Regions from separate parts of the Photobacterium ganghwense genome, predicted to be linked through region 2. Evidence: predicted binding sites of a transcription regulator. Region 2 holds the regulator's gene; the other holds the start of a gene.
The links. Region 2 encodes PurR, which represses purine synthesis genes. Its sites were predicted from a motif close to TNANGNAAACGTTTNCNTNA; they were not measured.

Region 1 (8,042 bases), on a different replicon from region 2:
TATTTTTTGAAATTATCCGGCGTAGAGATCCCCGCACCACCATTGGAGGCATATTTCACGTTCTGCAGCGCCTGTAGATCATTCTGATCAATATTCAGCGTCATCTTATATCCATGCGGAGCACGTGATCCGCTGTCCACTGTAGGTTGCGAAGGTGTGTCATCTCCGCTCCCTCCCCCACAGGCGGTCAGGCCGAGTACTAAAACAGGCAGCAAGTGTAATTTCAATAATTTCATAATGGATTCCAAATCGCAGGCAAAGAACGACCTTCCGCTTTGACAAGCTGGAATAAAAATGGGGAATAGTGTTTAAAACTCTATCGTATAAAACAGTGTTGTGTACGGCGGAATTATATAAGGTTGACTAAAAGTCTCAACACACAACTGAGCAATATTTGGCCACAATGATGTTTGAGTTAGTCATTTGGTATGAAGAAACTGGTTTAAAATCCTTAATATTCAGACAGATAAATAAAAGTAAATAATTTAAAATATTTTGAAACCTTTTGAAATAAACTGTCAAATAAGAAGCAATTCGCATTCTGATAAATATATTTATTGTAATGAGTGTGACTGAATCAACGGTAGTTGTAATTATTTAACTTTTAAAAATAACAAAGAGAAAATATGACATATAAAATAGTTCTTATATTTTCCCGTTCCTCTTGTCGTAATTCGAGACTATGGATTGCTGCTCTTTATACCAACGGCTGCTATTCATCACCGCCGTCAACAGATGAAACTGAGGGGGTGAATCAAAGCAGCCGCTAAAGTTCAGCATCCAACACCTGGAACGGTTATGTCGTGATCATCGTTCACAACAGCGTGACAGGAATTGCATTAGGCTAACAGTTGTTGCATTGCAGAATGTAGTCGGTCATCCCATTCAGGATTGATCATGCGCTGGTTTTCGGTGTCGAAATTGTCAAAAAAATTCGGTACTGACAAGGACGCTTTCACCTCAGCCCCAAAATATGGCATTGAGCCATTTGCCGCCGCCAGTACACTCTGTGCACCACCCGCTCCCGGTGACGTTGCCAGCAGTACCATAGGTTTGCCTTGATACACCTTATGCTGAATACGAGAACACCAGTCAAAAACGTTCTTATAAGCCACAGAGTAAGATCCGTTATGTTCAGCAAATGAAATGATAATGGCGTCGGCATCATTCAGTTTGTTCAAAAACTGCTTGGCCAGTTCTGGGTGACCCGTCGCTTTTTCCCGATCTTCGCTGTATAGCGGCATTTCATAGTCATTCAGATCCAGCAGCTCCACCTCAACATTACCGAGGAGCGATACCGCATAGCTAACCAGTTGTTTGTTGATAGATGTCGTGCTGTTTGTTGCAGCAAAAGCAATAACTTTCATCCAGATATCCTTTTCATCGTTCCGCATTAATCTCTGTCTTGATTGAGCCACAGGCCCCGATTCAACCTCATTAACGCAAGGTGGTATCAGATAACCGGTACCCATTGGGAGCACACGGTTCGTTCCACAACGCTGTTGCAGCTCTTCTTAATACTCACGCTACCAAAACCCATCGATTAAGTAAATTTTTAAGTTTACTTAAAAGGAAATATGCAACACAGATTATATTTTCACTGTTGGAGCCTCTGGTTTGAGACATACTGCTGAACGGTAAGCTGACACGATTTACAGTGTGGCAGACGTAAGCCCTGGCTCCCTGTCCCCATCTGAACGGCTACTCCATCAGAATAGCTACTTCACCTAAGTACATAACGTAATCATTTAATCCAGCAGGCTTTGCGAACGCCTATCGGCTCAACACCCGTTCGAGAGGCACAAAAAAGGGCCCGAAGGCCCTTTCTGGTTTAACGTATTAACGGGTTGGAGCGGTGTAAATCAGAAAGACAAAATGGCTCCGGCCACCGCAGCACTCATCAGGTTAGCCAGTACGCCTGCCGCAATTGCACGGAAGCCCATTTTAGAAATGTATGAGCGACGTTCAGGAACCATACTGCCAAGGCCGCCAATCAAAATGGCCATCGTACCAATATTGGCAAAACCACACAGCGCGAAAGTCACAATTGCCTGAGAGTGCTCACTCAGCTGATCTTTCACTTCCATCATCTGAATAAATGCCACGAACTCATTGACCACAATCTTATTGCCAATCAGTGAGCCGGCAATGCTGGCTTCATTCCAGGGAACACCCAGTAAAAAAGCGACCGGCGCGAATACGTAGCCCAGCAACTTTTCAAAACTCAGAGACAGACCGAACAGATCACCGGCCGCTCCCAGTAACCCATTCAGCAGGGCAATAACACTGATGAATGCGAGCAGGGTCGCACCAACGGTCACCGCTAAACGAAGGCCTGCAATTGCGCCATCCGCCAGCGCTTCCACCACGTTGGTGGCGCGTGGAATCTCAACCGAGGTTACTTCGTCATCCCCGCTCTGTTCAGCGGATGGCGGAACCATCATTTTTGCCATTAGCAAACCTGCCGGTGCTGACATAAACGCGGCAGCGATCAGGAAATTCAGTTCAACACCCAGAGAGGCATACCCCACCAACGTGCCGCCGGCTACAGAGGCCAGACCGCAGGTCATGACAGCAAAAAACTGAGAATCACTCATTTTTTGCAAATACGGTTTGATCACCAGCGGCGCTTCTACCATACCGACAAAAATATTCGCGGTGGCCGACAGCGATTCGGCACGTCCGGTACCCAGAAAACGTTGCAGCCCGCCGCCAATCACATTAATGACTTTTGGCATCAGACCGATATGGTACAGGGCAGAGATCAAAGCGGAGAAAAAGATGATGATACCAAGAACATTAACGGCAAAAACGAACCCGACACTGCCTGTAGCCAGACCACCAAACAGAAATGAAATCCCTTGCTGACCATAATCGATTACGCTGGAGACCGCAGAAGTAACCTGGCTGAGTGCTTCCTTACCGGCGGGTACGTAAAGCACCAGTAAGGCAAACAACACCTGAAGGGTGAAAGCCAGACTGACCGTTTTCAGCGGAATATTCCGGCGATCTGTCGATAGCAGGTATGCAAACAGCAGAATCGCAGCAATACCGAAGAGGGAAGACATAGTAAAACCTTACGTTCAATGAAGAAGCGGCGCATTCTATAGCGCAAAGGTTTGCCTTCAAGATCCTTTTGCTGCCGGTTTGTTACTGAGTTTCTTACCTCACCTGTCGAGAGTCTTCAACAAATTGATAGTATTGAAAATATTGGAGTTCCAAAGGAAATTTTTTCCATATGGAAAAAATATTTCTGTCAGCGCGAACAATCTTTTCAGGGAGCTGCTGAAAAAAACCACACTGACCTGTATTTACTCTAACCACTGCCTGTTTTGTACTGATACGAATATGCTGAAAAGTCTCGTACTAAAAGCCGAGCCTAGAAATAGCTCTTAATCGTAGGATGCCCATCCTTGTCATTCACTTTGCTATTTTCGTATCTGGTTGGATCACGGCCTCAAAGCTTAACCCAAGGCATCAGCGCTTTATCCCAGTAAGGCTGTTCGCCGATGTGATGTTTGAAGAAGTCAATCGCCGCCGTGATCTTGCGCGGCAAATGCTTACGGCTCGGATAAACCGCGTAAAATGGCATACGTTGCGCTGCCTGCCAGTCAGGTAACAACTGAATCAACTTACCGTCCCGAAACTCATCGCGCAGCAAGTATGTGGCCAGATAAGCTACCCCCCACCCAGCCACGGCGGCATCTCGTACGGCTTCTGCCAGATCCACCCGATAATTGCCGGAAACATTCACCGTGGTAGCCTCACCGTCTTTTGCAAACTCCCAGCAACTGTAGTTTCGCTGTCGGCTCTGATAAGTCAGGCAATTGTGGTTGACCAACTCTGACGGGTGGTATGGCACTTCTCGCTTCAGCAGATACTTTGGTGATGCAGCAACAACAAAGCGAGTATCAGCCAGTCGCTGTGCAACATAGCCCTGCGGAATATTTTCATAGTTGGTGATCCAAAGATCCAACCCATCAGCCAGCATATCAGCCTGATGGTCAAACAAGCTCAGCTCAACCTGCAGTTCCGGATATTTTTGCTGCAGAATTTCAATGGCGGGAATGATGTGCATGGTGCCGAAAGACTGGGATAACCCTAGACGCAGCACCCCGGCCACGTCATCACGCTCGAACGCCATAGAGTCCGTGGCATTATTAACGGCTTCTACAACCTGGCGGGCATAAATGGCAAACTCCTGCCCCGCATTGGTGAGAGTAAATGTCCGGGTCGTCCTCTGCAGCAGCTTTACGTTCAACGCTTCTTCGAGCGCGCCCAACTGCTTGCTGACATGAGAGGTCGAGACACCCAGCTGTTTGGCGGCAGCGGTAAAACTTCCGGCCTGCAATAAGGTATCAAAAATCACCATTTGGCTGGCTTTGTCATGGGTCACTGGGCACTCTCCCGAAAGCGTTAACAAGGACTGAGTCGATCGGGAAAAAGCCTTTTAGCAAGGCTCCATCCCAATAAATCAACGGAGTGTAGCGACAATAAAAAATCCCGGCAAGTCACCGGGATTTTAAATGTGTATACCTTTTAAAGGGCTTGTCTGAACTACAGCTTATTCACCCGCTTTGAGCCTGGCTTCGCCATCGTTCAGTTCCGTTAAGGTCGCCTGAGCAGACTTTTGCTTGCGCTTCTCCAGCACCGCAGTTACCAACGGCATCAGCAGTGCCAGCGCCGCGATGATCATGATCGACAGTGTCAGTGGGCGCTCCCAGAGGAAAGAGTAGCTACCGTCACTCAATGTCAGTGATCGACTCAGGTTCTTCTCCAGAATATCCCCCAGAATAAAGCCAAGCAGCATCGGTGCCATCGGGAAATTCAGTAACTTCAGGAATGTCGCAATCACGGTAATGATAACCATCATATGAATATCAAACGCATTGAAGCTAACCAGATATACCCCTGTGATAGAGAAGAACAGGATCAACGGGATCAGAATCGGACGCGGGATCACCAACAATCTAGAAATGTAAGGGATCAACGGCAGATTCAGAATCAGCAGTACCAGATTGCCGAAGTACATCGAGATGATCACTGACCAGAATACATCCGGATTATCGACAAACAGACGCGGGCCCGGTTGAATCCCGTAAGCAATCAGCGCTCCCAGCATAATAGCAGTGGTACCTGACCCAGGAATGCCCAGTGTCAGCAAAGGGACAAACGAACCAGTAGAAGCCGCATTGTTCGCTGACTCCGGTGCTGCCAGCCCGCGAAGTGCGCCTTTCCCGAATTTCGCTTTCTCCGCTTTTGGTGCCAGGTTTCGCTCCATACCGTAACTCAGGAAAGAGGCGATAGTTGCACCAGCACCCGGCAGTACACCAACCAGAAAACCGAACACCGACGAGCGCGCAATAGTCGGCGCAACATGCTTCACCTCTTCTTTATTCAGCTTCATACTGCCGAGGGAATTCATGTCCATCTGCGGCTCTTCTTCTTTATGCTCGCCACGCAGTACCGTCATAATGACTTCTGTCAGGGCAAATGTTGCCATTGCCAGCAGCAGGAAGCTGATGCCATCAATCAAGTTGATATTATCGAAGGTAAAACGTGGGATGCCGGTCATCACATCGTTGCCGACCATCGCAATCATCAGGCCAAAAACCGTCATCATCAGGGCTTTCAGCACCTGCCCCTTCCCGGAAAAAGCCGCTACCGCCGTTAACCCCAGTACCATCAGTGCAAAGTAATCTGACGACTGAAAGCTCAGCGATACTTTTGCCAGAGCCGGTGCGGCAAACAACAGAATAATGGCGCCAACCGTACCACCGGTGAAAGAAGAATACGCCGCCAGTGCCAGTGCTTTGCCAGCCTGATTTTTTTGTGCCAGCGGATAACCGTCGAACGCAGTCACCACAGTACTCGCGCAGCCCGGCGCATTGATCAGGATCGACGAGGTTGATCCCCCGAAAATAGCGCCATAATACACCCCGGCCATCAGAATAATACCCGAAGAAGGATCAAGCCCGTAGGTAATCGGGATCATCAGCGCAATAGCAGAAATAGGACCCAGTCCCGGCAGCATGCCGATAAAAGTACCGGCAAAACACCCGACGACAACCATCAGTAAGTTGAAGGGCATAAACGCAGTTGTCAGCCCTGACATCATTCCATCAAACATGGTTTAGCTCCCCAACATCATTGTCCAGACCCGGCCCGGAGCCAGATAAATATCTAACAGTTGCGTCAGGACATACCAAAACCCGACAGCAAAAGGTACAGACGCCAACACGACAATCCTGATTCTTCGCTCACCCAGCAGCCAGTAGCCACCAGCCAGGAAGAAAATGGTTCCCACCATAAAGCCCAGCCATTCCAGTGACACGGCAAACAGCACCATCAGAACCAGTAACTTAGCCACCAGCGAAAAGTCGTAACCGGTTAGCTTCAGACATTCTTTCTCTTTTTTACTGGCCGTCAGTAGCTGACACACCGCCAGAACGGCTCCCATTAAAGCCAGGGCTGTTGGCATGGATCTGGCATTGAAGGGTTCAAATTCATCACCGGGAAACAACACGATTTCATTGGCGTAGTAGCCGTAGGCGATGGAAAAACATAAAAACACCAGACCGCCGATATGATCTTTCGTTATCGTCATTGGTGATCCCTCTTTTCTTTAGTTAAAACATGTCGTTAACTAAAACATGACCTGAGCAGAAACATGTATTTAGTGAGAACATGATCAGCACGTGAACTGAACAGGTTAGATTGATTTCGAACAGCGCCCGGACAAGGCACAAGGCGGGATGCCAACCTGTAGTAACGAACCAGCGCCGCAACAGATGGCGCCCCGGATAAATCTCTCATCGAAGAACAGAACATCCGGGTACGCCGTTGAAGATTACTTAAGGAAACCCAGCTCGCGCATCAGGCCGCCCACTTCTTTTTCCTGTTGCTCCAGGAACGCCATAAACTCTTTGCGAGGCTTGTAGATTTCAGTCCAGCCGTAGCGGTCACGAACGGTTTCCCAAGCTTTGGTTTCGTACATTTTCTTCAGTACATCAGCAAACTCATCGGCCTGCTCATCGCTCAGCCCCGGAGCACCGAAGAAGCCACGCCAGTTGACAAAGGTAGCGTCGTAGCCCAGCTCTTTCAGCGTCGGGACATCAGGTGCTGCAGTAGAACGCGCATCACCTGTCATCGCAAGAATGCGGATCTCACCGGCTTCAGCCAGGCTCAGCGCTTCACTCAGACCGGTAGAAAGCACTTGTGTTTCGCCAGACAGCAAACCCGCCATGGCTTTACCACCAGCATCGTAAGCCAGGTATTTCAGTTTACGTGGTTCACCACCTGCCGCTTTGAAAGCCAGTGCCGCAACCAGATGATCCATGCTGCCGCGAGCAGAACCACCAGCAACAGAAACTGAGCGAGGATCTTTCTTGTAAGCTTCCGCCAGTTCAGTGAACGAGTGGTAAGGAGAGTCTTTTGCCACGACAAACGCGCCGAAGTCGCCAACCGTCGCAGCGACAGGAGTCAGATCACGGAAAGACTGTGGAAACACGTTAGACAGAGATCGGATGATGATCGGTGTGGAGTTGACCATCAGCGTGTCTTGGGACTGTTCAGCGGTCTTGATCAGGTAAGCAATCGCTTTACCACCACCACCACCGGACATGTTTTCGTAGGAAACTTTATCAACCAGCTCCGATTTTGACAGGGCTTCGCCAATGCCACGGGCTGTGCTGTCCCAGCCGCCACCAGCGCCACCTGGAACCAGGAAATGAACCTCTTCAACTTTGGCCTGAGCGTGCCCAACACTCAATGCCGACGCCATAAATGCTGCAAGTACAGTAACACGTTTGCGGGAGATGAACTGAGTAAGCATAAGATGTCCTCTTAAAATAGTTATGTGTTCCTCCACCGCTAAAGTTATGCCAGCGTCATCCCGATTAACAGATTGTAAATTTATTGTGAATAACGAAGTTAAACATCATTTTGTTCATAATGTTCACAGCAAAGCTGAACAGAAAACGGTAAAGTAGTCCCCCTGCACGTTCTGGTGGAAGGATTCACCCACATGACCCAATTATTAT
Region 2 (8,042 bases):
CAATCTGAAGCGAAACCAACCAGCAAACCAGTGCATCACCCTGAACCAAAAGCGAAGCCAAAAACTGAACCAAAAACACAACCCGAGTTTAAAACCTCACGCAAGGTGACAGCGCCACAGCCAGACATACGCCAGTCAGAAGCCGCGCCAAATACGGCTGCCACCAATTCGCAGGATACCCATATAACGGAAACCAAGGCGTCACCCTCAGCGAGCGCAGCCGGGGTCAATAGCCCTGCCCTCGTCAACCAGCCAACCTTTGCCACCAAACCTTCGCCGGTCAGCTATCCGCGTATCGCACGTCGACGTGGACTGGAAGGTCAGGTCACGGTTGAAGTCTGGATTGATGAGAAAGGCAAACAGGTCAAGCAAATGTTAGTGCAGTCCTCCGGTGCGCAGGTACTGGATGAGGCCGCGCTGGACGCGATTAAACGCTGGCGTTTTTCCTCACACATTGTCGATGGGCACGCCATTGCCCATCGGGTTCATATTCCTGTTCGATTCAAGTTGGATTAATTCATGGACACGTTTCAAAGTCTTCAAAACCAGTTCGGCATTATGACTGGCCCTCTGCTGCTGTGTTCAGCACTGACCGTCATGATTCTGGTCGAGCGCAGTATTCAGGTTCTGCGCTGCACCGGTGTCGGCCGAGGGAAAATCAATGCCCTGCTCAGTGCACAAGATCGTGCCGACGAAGCCGGGCTGAATAACCTGGCTCATTCCCTTAAACAGCAGCGCCCTCTGTTGTGTCGGGGGGTCTCAATGCTGATTGCCCATCGCCATTTTGATAAGCCGCTACGTGAAGACGCAGCAGGTATCTGGTTGCAACAACAACGCAGCCAGTTGCGTGCCGGCCTTCGCCTGCTGGGGTTAATTGGTGTCATCAGTCCACTGATTGGTTTATTAGGCACCGTTCTTGGCCTGATTGAAATGTTTAAAGGTATTGCGGCCAGTACCGGCTCTGTCACGCCAGGCGATCTGGCTGATGGACTGGGGCTTGCGATGCGTACCACCGCCGCCGGTCTTCTGATTGCGCTACCGGCCATTACCGGGTCGCAACTACTGGGCCTTTGGGCAGATAAAATCACCGCCAAGCTCGAACACAGCCTGAACCATTGCAACTTATGGCTTGAAGGGCTCACCCTTGAGGGTGCAACCCGCCAACGTACGGCCACTCCGGCGGAACAGTCATGATCCGTACTCATCAAGGCATTAATACGGACGACGATCTGAAGCCTGATCTTACCCCGCTGCTCGACATTATTTTTATCGTCATGGTCTTTCTGCTGCTGACGGCCAGTGTGAAATTGCAATCACTGGACGTCGATTTACCGCAAACCGACACCCGGACACTGCAAACCACACAGGCCGATCCGATCACGATCAACCTGATGTCTCAGTCACCTTACTGGGCCTTGCAGGGAGCAGCTGTGGAGGACTGGGAAACCTTTAAAACTAAGCTGGTTGAGGCTGTCAAAGCCGAACCGGAAAAGCCAGTAGTCATAGGAGCCGATAAAACAGGATCGGTCGAAAACATGCTCAAACTGCTAGCCTTTTTACAGCAAAACAACATCAAAGCCACGCAGCTATTGATGGAAGAAGAAAAGTAATATCAGACGAAGTAATGGAAGAGGAAGAATTATGAAACATCTAGTCATCGCCAGCGCATTACTCATGACGACGGCCACAAGCTTTGCCGCTGAACGTATTATCAGTGCCGGCTCTGCCATTACTGAACTGGTCTACGCATTGGGCGCGCAGAACCAGTTGGTTGGCGTAGATCAAACCAGTAAGTTCATCGTTGCCAGACAAGCTCTTGAAAACTCGGATGCCATAGAGCAAAACGACAAAAGCCAATATGTCAATAACCAATATGTCAAAAACCAAGACGTAAACAATACCGCCATTCCCGTGCTCGGTTATCACCGTCAGCTCGCGGCGGAGAGCCTGCTTTCTCTCAACCCGACCCGTATTCTGGGTTCAAGTGAAATGGGACCGCAAACCACGCTGACCCTGCTGCGTCAAGCCGGTGTGGCAGTAGATGTTCTCAACTCAGGTGAAACCGTCGAAGATCTGCTTGTGCGTATTGAGCAGGTGGGTCGCCTTACTCAGCACAAATCTACCGCACAAGCCCTGCAAAAAGAGGTAAAAGACAAGGTAGCAGCCATTAAAGCCAACCAGGCCAAGACAGAAACGCCGAAAAAAGTTGTATTTCTGATGATTCACGAGGGACGACCAACCAATGTCGCCGGTCGCCATACCCCAGCAGACAGTGTCATCCAACTGGCTGGCGCCATTAACCCGGCAGCCGACAGCATTGAGTCATATAAACCTATTTCACAGGAATCGATTGTCGAGATGCAGCCGGACATTATTCTGATCAGCGAACGTACCTTCAGCCAGCTTGGCAGTGTGGAAGCCTTGCTGCAAAAAATGCCTATGCTGGCAGCCACGCCGGCAGGACAGAATCAAGCCGTTGTGACCATTGATGGTACAGCATTGATTGGCGGACTCGGGATACAAAGCCTGAATGAAGCAGAACGCCTCAACCGCGAATTTTATCCTCAGTCATTCTGAGTCACCCTCAACCTACCCTGAGTCATTTTCCCGAGTAGTACACAACATGCAGTTACAACGACTCCCAACCCGCGTGGTCTTTCCGGCTGGTCTGGCTTTGCTGACAATGACGCTGATCGTCTCAATGACGGTCGGCCCGATGGCAATCAGCGTCAAGGACAGCCTCCATGCGCTTCTGCCGTGGCAGACCGAGCTGCCGACTCATATCAGTATGGTCATTCAGCAAATTCGTCTGCCCCGAACCCTGCTGGGTATTGCCGTTGGTGCCATTCTGGCGCTGTGTGGCGCTGTGATGCAGGGGTTGTTCCGCAACCCGCTGGCTGACCCGGGCATCATTGGGGTATCCGGCGGAGCAAGCCTGGGGGCCGCAGTCGGAATCGTGCTTTTTGCCCCGCTTGCCGCCCTTTCCCCCTACCTGCTCACACTGGGCACAGTGCCCGTGCTCGCTTTTCTGGGCGGCACTGCCACAACGTACCTGGTATACACCTTGGGAACCGATAAAAATGGCACATCCGTTACCGTCATGTTACTGGCAGGGGTTGCTATTGGCGCGCTGTCCGGCGCAGCACTGGGCCTGATGAACTACTATGCCGATGATCAGGCACTGCGAGATCTGTCATTGTGGACATTAGGCTCACTGGCTGGCGCAACCTGGCCCGGCATCGCTCTGGCCTATATGACGCTGGCGCTGCTGATTGTTCTTTTTGATCGCCATGCCAACGCCCTGAATGCCTTTTTGCTGGGAGAAGCAGAAGCTCGTCACCTGGGTGTTAACGTCCAGCACCTGAAACGCAGCCTGATTCTGCTTTGTGCCGCTGGCGTCGGAGTGGCCGTTTCCCTGACCGGGGTGATCGGTTTTGTTGGCCTGATTGTTCCCCATATTTGTCGAATGCTGATCGGGCCGAACCACAAAACCCTGCTTCCGCTGTCCGCTTTGCTTGGCGCTTTACTGCTCCTGATTGCTGACATGCTGGCGCGCGTTGTCGCGGCACCGTCAGAGCTTCCTGTTGGCATCATCACCGCGTTAATTGGCGCGCCATTTTTCATCACACTGTTAGTTAAGCAAAAGGGCAAACTGTCATGAGTGACAACCCAACAACCGTGAACGCTTCGTCCTTTGCACGCCAGCCAGCAAATTCGGCCAACTGCTCGTCTTTGGTAACAAAGCCAATTGTGGTAACAGAGCCCGTAGCAGTCAGCGCCACGGGTTTGAACCTCAGTCTGGGCGACAAAGTGATTCTGGACGACTTCTCGATCGACCTTCGCTCAGGCGAGCTGACTGCACTGTTAGGCCCCAACGGCGCAGGGAAAAGTACCCTGCTGAAAGTTCTGTGTGGTGAACGGAGCGTGTCAGGGGAAATCTGCTATTTCGGCCGCAACCGACAAAACTGGCCACCCCATCAGCTGGCTCAGCATCTCGGCATCCTGCCGCAGCACAGCAGTCTGACATTTGCCTTCACGGCTGAAGAAGTGGTGGCTCTGGGGGCTTTGCCTCTCAATATCTCGCAGGCCCGTACCCGAAAAATTGCCAGTGAAAAAATGGCGCAGGTAGACGTGACTGCCCTGTCTTCACGTCTGTACCCGACCTTATCCGGCGGAGAAAAACAGCGGGTTCATTTTGCCCGCGTGCTGACACAATTAAGTCAGGCGGGCGAACAGTGCGTTCTGATGCTTGATGAACCGACCTCAGCGTTAGATCTGGCGCATCAGCACAACACGTTACGCGTCGCCAGAGACATGGCTCGGGCCGGCGCGGCGGTCATCGTCGTCATCCATGATCTGAACCTTGCTGCTCAGTACGCTGACCGGTTAGTTATCATGAACAACGGCAAAATCCAGGCAGATGGTAGCCCGCAGCATGCGTTAAGCGAATCGCTCATTGAAACCGTATATGGCTGGCCGGTATGCATCAGCCACCACCCGGTCGACGGCTACCCTGTCGTGTTACCGGCAGGTGAAAACGCAAACCGAAAAAAGGCAGAAAACAGAGCCGCTATTACTATCAATCAAACCTCGTGAAGCAGAGTGATAACGCCGCTTCAAGTGAAAAGACCACGGTTTTATAAGAGCGGAAACATCGTTGATTGAGCGAAATTAGTACCGGTTGTCGCGCAGCAAGCACAACCGGTATTTTTATTCCATGCAAACTGATTTATTGCAGGATATTAAATTTGTTTCAAATCAAGTTATTACCGTAACAATAAATTGCAGCGCAGAGCCTTGTTACAAGCAAAATATTGATAACTGTCAATAAATATCCATGACTTTGGCCAGAAACATTGCACTATTGGCCACACTCAGTAAAATGTGATCGCAAGCGATTAAACAATGCAAATGATCCATGCAACGCGTTTTATTAGCGCGGGTACGATTTTTTGTTATCAGAGATGAAGCCGCCCGTTCGAGATGCGGCCTTTTGGCGTTTCTGGTAATTCCACCTAACAGAATAGTGAATGGCATCCCTGACATCGCAACTCATCACTGTCCTCTTAGGTAATGCATTCAATTTAAAGGTCTGCGGACCCATTCACTAGAAGAATAACTATGGCAACGATTAAAGATGTTGCACGTATGGCTGGTGTTTCAACCACCACCGTTTCACACGTGATCAACAAAACACGCTTCGTGGCTGAAGCAACACAGAAGAAAGTTCTCGCGGCGGTTGAAGAGCTGAACTACGCACCAAGTGCCGTAGCACGAAGCCTGAAGTGCAATACAACCCGTACCATCGGCATGCTGGTAACCAAATCGACCAACCCGTTTTTCGCTGAAGTTGTCCACGGCGTTGAAGAATATTGCTACGGTGAAGGCTATACGCTGATTCTGTGTAACACCGAAGGTAACCTGGAAAAGCAAAGAGATTACCTGCGTATGCTGGCCGAAAAACGTGTAGATGGCCTGCTGGTGATGTGTTCGGATCTTGACGAGCAACTATTGGAACTGCTGGAGCGCCAGAAAGATCTGCCGATGGTGATCATGGACTGGGGTCCGGAAAGCCCGCACACCGATAAAATTCAGGACAATGCTGAACTTGGCGGCTACGTGGCAACCAAATTCTTTATTGAGCACGGCCACAAGGAAATTGGCTGTCTGACTGGCCACGCAGAAAAAGCGGCCTGTCGCGAACGCCTGAAAGGTTTCCGCAAGGCAATGACAGAAGCCGGACTAGACATCAATGAAGACTGGATTCTGGAAGGTGACTTCGAATGTGAATCTGCGGTAAAAGCGGCCAACACATTTATGGCAATGGAAAAGCGTCCAACCGCGATTTTCTGCTTCAATGACATCATGGCGATGGGCATGATCAGTACATTTGAGCAAGCCGGTATCCGTGTACCTGACGATATGTCGATCATTGGCTACGATAACATCGACTTGGCACCGTATTTTTCACCGCCACTGACCACTATCCACCAGCCTAAACGCCGTTTGGGTAAGAGTGCGGTTGAGATTCTGATGGATCGCGTGAAGAACAAAGAACACGAGCATCAGGTTTTTGAAATGATACCAGAACTGGTCGTTCGCAAATCAGTGCGTAACCTGAACAGCTAATATGCATAACTTGATGACAAATGTATGACAAACCGGAGATTTTTATCTCCGGTTTTTTTGTACCACTTTTGACTTAAACAGTAATAAATTCACAACATTAGAAGTATATCACTATAAAAATTGTGAGATATTACTGGGAGCAATATCACACTTTAAAAGTTGGGAGCAAGTTCAAAATAATCTTCTGAGATATGCTTTAGGTGTCACGAACAAGGCAAACCTATCGAAAGGTAGGGACGCAAAGCTTCCGGCCTAAGAGTAGGCAGTTTTATTTTTAAAGCAGTCAACTTATGGTAGCGGGGTTGCCGATGGATATAGCAGATAACATCAGGAAATAATTTCACTTTTCCCTGACAGTTCGTTTTACAACTCTGCTATTCTTGAATCCTCGCTCGTTGTTAGGTGACCTAGTAACAATTCACCGAGAAGACGCATGGACAAACCAGTACTCAAAGATTCATTACGCCTTTTTAATAATTTCGATAACGTCAAATCACGCTCAATGTTTGGCGGCTTTGGCATATTTTCTGGCGAAACAATGTTTGCACTCGTGGTAAATGACAAACTGCATTTACGGGCGAATGCCGACAATGAAAAGGAATATAAATCCGCAGGAATGAAACCTTATGTATATAAGAAACGTGGCTTTCCTGTTGTAACCAAACATTATGCCATTCCTGAAGAGTGGTGGGACGATACTGATAAAATTCTGGCTCAGGCGAAATTGTCTTTATCTGCCGCTAAAGCAGATAAAGAAATAAAAAATAACACCTCTCCCAATCGAATCAAAGATTTACCCAATCTTCGCCTGGCGAATGAGAGGATGTTGAAAAAAGCCGGAATAACCACAGTGGATGAGCTGTATGAAGCCGGTGCCCTGAATGCGTATAAAGCGCTACAGAGCACTCATGAAGGCGAAGTAAGTATCGACTTACTGTGGGCTTTGGAAGGAGCAATCAGTGGCAAGCACTGGTCTGTTATCCCGAAAGAGCGGCGCTCAGAACTTCTTGCGAAATTAAGTTAATCGCAACCTGACACATATAAAAGAGATCTTCGGATCTCTTTTTTATTCCCAACATATTTTTGGCTCTGCAATGACAGAATAATGTCATTCCCTGTCAAACATTGAATTAACTCACAAAGCTGCTTATTAATTCGGCAACACACTTTTATTCAATGAGGGCAATTGTAGAATTAGCCGGATGTAAAACACCGGAGGTTATATGAACTATTCCCAACCTTTCCCAGGACAAAATGAACAGATGTTCAAGGATAAGTTTGGCAAATGGCCACGCCTGATGCGAGCGGTGGTTCTTATTAGCCTGCTTCCGCCTGTGGTTGTCTATTTATTGGTCAGCCAACAAGTGGCTTCACCGGTGGCTATGCATGATGTGTTACTGTCGATTACCGTGTTAAACGTCACTTTATTCGTCTGGGGACTACTCCTAAAAATCCGCGCTAGAAAGTATTGGTATCGTAATTACCATATTGGTAAAACCATGTTGTTGTCTGTCGCCCCGATTATCGCTTGTGGCTATATTCTGATCACCGATGCACCAAGCAGTCGCAATCAGGTGGCTAACCAGCCGCAATCCATTCCTGTACGAATTTCCATCGATCAATCCTGATTTCTACTATTTTGATTAGCGACTGAAATTTTTTACCTCTTTATCAGGTCTTTGTCTGATATTTACCGATAAAATGATCCATGATCTTTATATTGGACTCAGACAGTTACACGACACACCGACGATAAAGAGGTTCCTGTGCGTATTCCGGCTAAAAAGCGTTACTCCGTTCTGATCAGACCCCTGCTCTGGCTCCAACAGCGGCACTTCGGCAAAGTGCTGAATCCTGCTTTACTGTGGGGTAGACGTCCGCCTTTATTCTGGCTGGTCGCCGGCTTTTTTGGT

Region 1: FH974_RS18515 (NupC/NupG family nucleoside CNT transporter) is a predicted target of PurR. The motif match lies at 3,108-3,127, and genes of this name have one in related genera.

What each region holds. Positions count from the first base shown of each region.
Region 1 covers NZ_CP071326.1:570,274-578,315, reverse strand. Annotated here, with positions in the region: gene FH974_RS18525 (hypothetical protein) at 1-236, opposite strand, end outside; gene FH974_RS18520 (NADPH-dependent FMN reductase) at 840-1,367, opposite strand; gene FH974_RS18515 (NupC/NupG family nucleoside CNT transporter) at 1,863-3,068, opposite strand; gene FH974_RS18510 (LysR family transcriptional regulator) at 3,458-4,396, opposite strand; gene FH974_RS18505 (tripartite tricarboxylate transporter permease) at 4,565-6,130, opposite strand; gene FH974_RS18500 (tripartite tricarboxylate transporter TctB family protein) at 6,134-6,607, opposite strand; gene FH974_RS18495 (tripartite tricarboxylate transporter substrate binding protein) at 6,851-7,834, opposite strand; gene FH974_RS18490 (ATP-binding protein) at 8,027-8,042, shown strand, end outside.
Region 2 covers NZ_CP071325.1:2,014,545-2,022,586, forward strand. Annotated here, with positions in the region: gene FH974_RS09235 (energy transducer TonB) at 1-516, shown strand, start outside; gene FH974_RS09240 (MotA/TolQ/ExbB proton channel family protein) at 520-1,194, shown strand; gene FH974_RS09245 (ExbD/TolR family protein) at 1,191-1,610, shown strand; gene FH974_RS09250 (heme/hemin ABC transporter substrate-binding protein) at 1,642-2,577, shown strand; gene FH974_RS09255 (FecCD family ABC transporter permease) at 2,624-3,661, shown strand; gene FH974_RS09260 (heme ABC transporter ATP-binding protein) at 3,658-4,596, shown strand; gene purR (HTH-type transcriptional repressor PurR) at 5,122-6,129, shown strand; cyclic di-GMP riboswitch class I at 6,333-6,439, shown strand; gene FH974_RS09270 (TfoX/Sxy family DNA transformation protein) at 6,563-7,153, shown strand; gene FH974_RS09275 (hypothetical protein) at 7,353-7,757, shown strand; gene FH974_RS09280 (carboxymuconolactone decarboxylase family protein) at 7,896-8,042, shown strand, end outside.